One region of the Butyrivibrio sp. XBB1001 genome, then DNA from elsewhere that is predicted to be linked to it. Evidence: predicted binding sites of a transcription regulator. Region 1 holds the regulator's gene; the other holds the start of a gene.
The links. Region 1 encodes HrcA, which represses chaperone genes, less so after heat shock. Its sites were predicted from a motif close to TGTTAGCACTCNNNNNNNNNGAGTGCTAACA; they were not measured.
Positions count from the first base shown of each region.

Region 2: G631_RS0104840 (co-chaperone GroES) is a predicted target of HrcA. The motif match lies at 1,808-1,838, and genes of this name have one in related genera.

Region 1 covers NZ_AUKA01000007.1:54,838-58,051, forward strand. Annotated here, with positions in the region: gene G631_RS18500 (S8 family serine peptidase) at 1-485, shown strand, start outside; gene G631_RS0107875 (hypothetical protein) at 475-1,272, shown strand; gene hrcA (heat-inducible transcriptional repressor HrcA) at 1,500-2,531, shown strand; gene grpE (nucleotide exchange factor GrpE) at 2,577-3,214, shown strand, end outside.
Region 2 covers NZ_AUKA01000002.1:468,653-471,866, reverse strand. Annotated here, with positions in the region: gene groL (chaperonin GroEL) at 1-1,442, opposite strand, end outside; gene G631_RS0104840 (co-chaperone GroES) at 1,481-1,765, opposite strand; gene G631_RS0104835 (SIMPL domain-containing protein) at 1,880-2,629, opposite strand; gene G631_RS0104830 (hypothetical protein) at 2,953-3,214, shown strand, end outside.

The sequences.
Region 1 (3,214 bases):
ATGGTGTTACATGGTCATCTTCAGATGAGGATGTTTGCTATGTTCTTTCATCAGGCCTTTTCCTTACATTTAGTGAGGGTGAATGCATAGTTACAGCAAAGACTATCAACACAACAGTTGATGGCGAGCACCTTACAGCTCAGATCAAAGTTATCGTAAATGATGAGCTTTATGAGGGCAATAAAGAACTTCCTGAGAACCTTCCAGATGATGTTCCAGCAGAGTTCAGAGCACGTTTTGAGCAGATCAAGGCTGCAAGAGCAGCTAAGGCAGATAACAGCGCTTCAGAGGCATCAAGTGAGGCTTCAAGCGTAGTTGCTGAAGATGAAAAGACAGATGATGCAGCAGTAGCAGCTTCTTCTGAGGTAGTAGAAGAGGCATCTGACGAGGCATCTACAGGCGCTTCTGATGATGAAGTAGTAGAGGATCAGGCTGGAGAGGCTGGTTCAAATGAAGAAGTTGTAGGAGGAGAGAATGATGATTAAATTATTGAATAGGGGAGTCGTTCTCGGATTAACAGCAGCAGTTCTTTTCTCAGTAGCACCAGCACAGACAGTTGCGGCAGCAGATGTTGCCCCACTTCACACAAGTGTTACTGTTGATGGAAGGGATTCAAAGCAGACAGTTACTTATGATCTTAATCTTGATACAGTTACTACTACAGATGGTAGAGTTGCTGTAACATACGATCCTGAGGTACTTGAGCTGACAAAGGCAGCTGATAAAGTTAATTTTGACATAGAGGACTTCAATAGCGATTATTCAGATGAGGATTCAAAGGGTGTAGCATTTGCTTATGTTAATGCTAAGCCAAAGAGCCGCAGCGGAAAGGTTCTACACGTAAAGTTTGCTGTTAAGGACTGGACTAAGGCTCAGGACACTGTTATCAAGACAGAGGTATTTGGTATCAACAATGAGGATCAGGAGGTAGTTCCTGCAACTGTTATCGAAGATCAGGTTTCAGTTGGAAGAAATAAGCCAGTTACTCCTCAGAACGTTACAGCTACACAGGTAGTTGGCGGCGTAGAGATCAAGTGGACAAAGGATGAGAACGCAGATTACTACGTAGTATATCGTGCAAAGGCTGAAGAGGGACCTTACCAGAAGATTGGTACTTCTAAGGGCGATTCACTCCTTAATGTATTCGTAGGCCAGAAGGACTACTACTATAAGGTAGTTGCTCACCAGACAGGTTCACCATCTTATGATTCAGAGCCTTCAGCTCCAGTTAAGGTTACTGTAACTAAGCTTCTTGGTGTTATCGGTGGCTGATAAGAAATCACATTAAATAAGGAAGAGACCTGCATCAATTGAGATGTGGGTCTCTTTTTTTCTACATTTTGATATTTCATACATTATTAATAAATGTAGAGGTTGACATTGGATGTAGGGAGTGATATTTTATGATACAGAAGATGTTAGCACTCAAACCTAGTGAGTGCTAACACTCAAAAATACCATTCCAATGAATTTAACCGGTGAATGCAGAGGAAGGGCCTATGGAACTAGACGAGAGAAAAAGAAAAATACTTCATGCCATAGTTAAGAACTACTTGGAAACAGGAGAGCCTGTAGGAAGTCGTACAATTTCCAAGTACACAGATCTTAATCTTAGCTCAGCCACAATCAGAAATGAGATGGCAGACCTTGAAGAGATGGGACTTATTTTACAGCCTCATACTTCAGCAGGTCGTATCCCTTCAGATCAGGGCTACAGAGTATATGTAGATGAAATGCTAAGGGATAAAGAGCAGGAAGTTGAGAACATGAAGGAAATGCTTCTTGACAAGGAAGAGAAGCTTGAGAATCTGCTCAAGCAGGTTGCCAAGACATTGGCCGTAGATACCAACTACGCAACTATGATCTCTGCTCCTCAGATCAGGAAGAATAAGCTTAAATTCATACAGATTTCCAAGGTGGACGAGGGTCATCTTTTAGCTACTATAGTAATTGAGGGCAATGTCATCAAGAACAAGATCATCCCAGTAGAGGAGGTTTTAGATGATGCCACAATGCTCAAGCTTAACATCCTTATGAATACAAGACTTGATGGTCTTGCAGTTGAGGATATTAACTTAGGCCTAATAGCTGCTGTTAAACAGGAGGCAGGTATCCACAGTGAGATCATTGGCAATGTTATAGATGCCGCAGCAGAATCCATCACAGCTGATGAAGATCTGCAGATTTACACAAGCGGAACAATGAATATTTTCAAGTATCCGGAACTTACAGACAGTGCCAAGGCAAGTGAGCTGATCAGCACTTTCGAAGATACCAAGGATCTTACAAGTATTGTTGAGGGAACTCTTTCAGCAGATACTGAGGAGACTGGAATACAGGTTTATATTGGTAATGAAACTCCTGTACAGGCCATGAAGGATTGCAGCGTAGTTACAGCAACCTATGAACTAGGCGATGGAATGAAGGGAACTGTAGGTATCATCGGACCTAAGCGAATGGACTACGATAAGGTTATTTCAACTCTTAAGAATATGAGACATGCGCTGGATGACCTTTACAAGAAGAACTAGCGCAGTTTGACATAGATTAGTGATTATCATCAGGAGGCAATCGATTTGAGTAATACAGACAAGAAAGAGAAACAGGTTTCCGAGCAGGAGAAAGAGGTTCTCGAAGATATCATGGAAGAGCTCGAACAGGAAGCAGAAGAGAGAGCGGAGAACAAGGAATCCGAGAACAAGGAAACAGAGAGCAAGGAAACAGAAAATAAGGATTCAGCGGACAAGGCTGAGGCGCCTGCAGATGCTGAAGCTCCCAAGAAGAAAGGACCTTTTGCCAAGAAAGAGAAAAAGGATCCGCTTAAAGAAAAAGTTGAAGAACTCAATGACCGTGTCATGAGACAGATGGCCGAGTTTGATAACTTCAGGAAGAGAACAGACAAGGAAAAGGCTCAGATGTTTGAACAGGGCCAGGGTAGTGTCCTTGAGAAACTTCTTCCCGTTATAGATAATTTCGAGAGAGGCCTTGCAGCAGTTCCAGAGGCAGAAAAGGATGGAGCTTTTGCAGACGGTATGAACAAGATTTACAAGCAGCTTATCAAAGAACTTGAAAATCTTGGAGTAACCCCAATTGAAGCTGTGGGTAAGGAATTCGATCCTAACCTTCACAATGCAGTAATGCAGGTTGAGAGTGCGGAGTACGAATCCGGAATAGTAGCACAGGAACTTCAAAAGGGATATAAGTTCCACGACAC
Region 2 (3,214 bases), on a different contig from region 1:
GTATATGCGTTAAAGCCAATGCCCTGCTTGGACTCTTTAACCTTGTTAACGATAACAGATCCGTCAAGACCAGCGTTGTTAGCGATGTGGAATAAAGGAGCTTCAAGTGCCTTAAGAACAACCTTAGCACCTGTCTTCTCGTCGCCTTCAAGAGAATCAACGAGCTTAGCAACTTCCTTGGAAGCGTGGATATAAGCTGAACCACCACCAAAGATGATACCCTCTTCTACAGCAGCTCTAGTAGCATTAAGAGCATCTTCCATTCTGTACTTAGCTTCCTTCATCTCTGTCTCTGTAGCAGCACCAACTCTGATAACTGCAACGCCACCAGCAAGCTTAGCAAGTCTCTCCTGGAGCTTTTCTCTATCGAAATCAGATGTTGTATCTTCAATCTGCTTCTTGATCTGAGCAACTCTTGCCTTGATCTCATCCTTGTTGCCAAGACCGTCAACGATAGTTGTCTTTTCTTTCTCAACCTTGATGCTCTTAGCACGTCCAAGGTCATCCATTGTTGTATCCTTAAGCTCAAGGCCAAGGTCAGAAGAAATAACCTTACCGCCTGTAAGGATTGCGATATCCTCAAGCATAGCCTTTCTGCGGTCGCCATAACCTGGTGCCTTAACAGCTACTACATTGAATGTTCCACGAAGCTTGTTAACAATAAGAGTTGTAAGAGCCTCACCCTCAACATCCTCAGCAATGATAAGGAGCTTAGAACCTGTCTTAACAATCTGCTCAAGAAGTGGAAGGATATCCTGAATGTTAGAAATCTTCTTGTCTGTAATAAGGATGAAAGGATCATCAAGTGTAGCTTCCATCTTGTCCATATCTGTAGCCATGTAAGCTGAGATATATCCTCTGTCGAACTGCATACCTTCTACAAGGTCAAGCTCAGTCTGCATTGTCTTGGACTCTTCGATTGTGATAACACCATCGTTAGAAACCTTCTCCATAGCATCAGCGATCATCTGTCCAACTTCATCATCACCTGATGAAACTGCTGCTACTCTCATGATCTGCTCTTTACCCTTAACCTTTGTAGCCATCTTGCTGATAGACTCAACTGCTGTGTCTGTAGCCTTCTTCATACCTTTTCTAAGTACGATTGGGTTAGCACCAGCTGCAAGGTTCTTAACACCTTCATTGATCATAGCCTGTGCAAGGACAGTAGCTGTTGTTGTACCATCACCTGCTACATCGTTAGTCTTTGTAGCAACTTCCTTAACAAGCTGAGCGCCCATGTTCTCATAAGCATCCTCAAGCTCGATCTCTTTTGCAATAGTAACACCATCGTTTGTGATTGTAGGTGCACCATAAGATTTATCAAGAACTACATTTCTTCCCTTAGGTCCAATTGTAACTCTTACTGTATCTGCAAGCTTATTAACGCCTTCTACCATAGCTGTGCGGGCGTCAGCGCCGTACTTAATTGTCTTTGCCATTTTTATTGCCTCCAAATATTTAAATTATTTTTATTAGCTTATTTAATGATTGCGAGGATGTCGTTCTGCTTAACAATGATGAATGTCTCATCATCAAGTTTAACTTCTGTTCCTGCATATTTAGAATAGATGACATTGTCACCCTTTTTAACCTGCATCTTAACTTCCTTGCCATCTACTACTCCGCCAGGACCTACAGCAATAACCTCTGCCTGCTGTGGCTTCTCCTTCTCAGCTCCAGGAAGAACGATTCCTGATTTTGTAGTCTCTTCAGCCTCAAGCGCCTTAAGCACAACTCTGTCTGCAAGTGGTTCTAACTTCATAATAAAGCCTCCTTATATGAAAAATTCAGTATTTTTTAAATCTGTTAGCACTCTGTTTTATTGAGTGCTAATCTCTAAGAACTAATATTAGTGCTATTATTATAAAAAGTCAAGTTATTTAAGGTCATACTCAAGTTTAACTGTTATAGATGCTGTCTTATATCTGGAATCTGTATCAAATGCTCCGTCATAAGAATAACTGCTGGTGCCAGAATTCTTGGCAGTTATCTGGAAAACGCCAAGGCTTGAGTTCTTGAGTTTGCCAAGATCTGCTCCTGTATTCTTGGCAATAATATCAATCCTGTCCTTGGCATTTATAGATGCCTTATCAATAAGGTCAAGCTTAAGAGCATCAAGGTCTGAATAATAGTATTCAGGAGAACCTGATGTAAGCTCTACTCCCTTATCAAGAAGGCTGGAAATATCTCGAGATATTTTTTCAACTACATCAAGATTTGATGATGATACTGTAACGCTCTGTGTAAGCTCATAGCCATCAGCCTCAGAGCCTATGTAATTGCCGTTGTCATCATAGTTGTCATGATAGGTTCTACGAATATCTACAGAGTCAAATACAATCTCATCCTCTGTGATTCCATTACTTGTAAGATAGTTCTTAACAAGGTCTGCATCATTTTTGATTGCAGTGTATGCTTCCTGGGATGTCCAGGCTGTTCTTGAAAATGAGCCGCGCCAGATTATGATATCTGACTCAAAATCCACGCTTGCGCTGCCTGTAGCTGTGATCGTATGTGTACTTTCTGACCTGAAATGTGAAAGTCCAAAAGCAATTGCAACACAGCTTACCATAACACTGATTCCAATGATAAGGGCACTCACCCAACTATTTTTCTTTTGTTCCATAACTTTTCTCCTTTTCCTCTTTGTTCTTGCTGTTTGCGCCGTCATCATCAAGTAAGCAAAAGAATCTGACAGCACTTTATTATTGTAGCACATATCTCCTCAGAGCAAATGGGAAGTCAATTCAAGATAATTATTCGTCTATACAAGGAGTGATGCAATATTTCAATGCAGTTAAGCATAATTTAAGATTATTTTATTCTGGTTTAATTGCTTTATGATTACCTTTGGCCAATAATAATCATAAGAAAGTGTACGCATTTTTCAGAAAAGGATTTTCTGAAACAGTTTTTAAAAGCTCCAATAGCTCTCAAGGAGGTGAGTCAATGAGCACAAATTTCTTTTCAAGTTTATCTGGTAAATTCGATTATATGTCCAGCATGAGTGGTCTTATTGGTGACTATGCAAGCATCAAGAATGGCTCTTATGGTTCCCTTATGAAATCATATGTAAAAAAAGTTGGAAACAAGACGGCTCTTAACGCCTATAGAGAGACTGGTTCTACTACGACTGCTGTAGACAATGCTGCAAACACAAGCTCTTCATCAGCAACCAGTTCCTCCAAGAAATCCAGCTCCTCATCAAAGA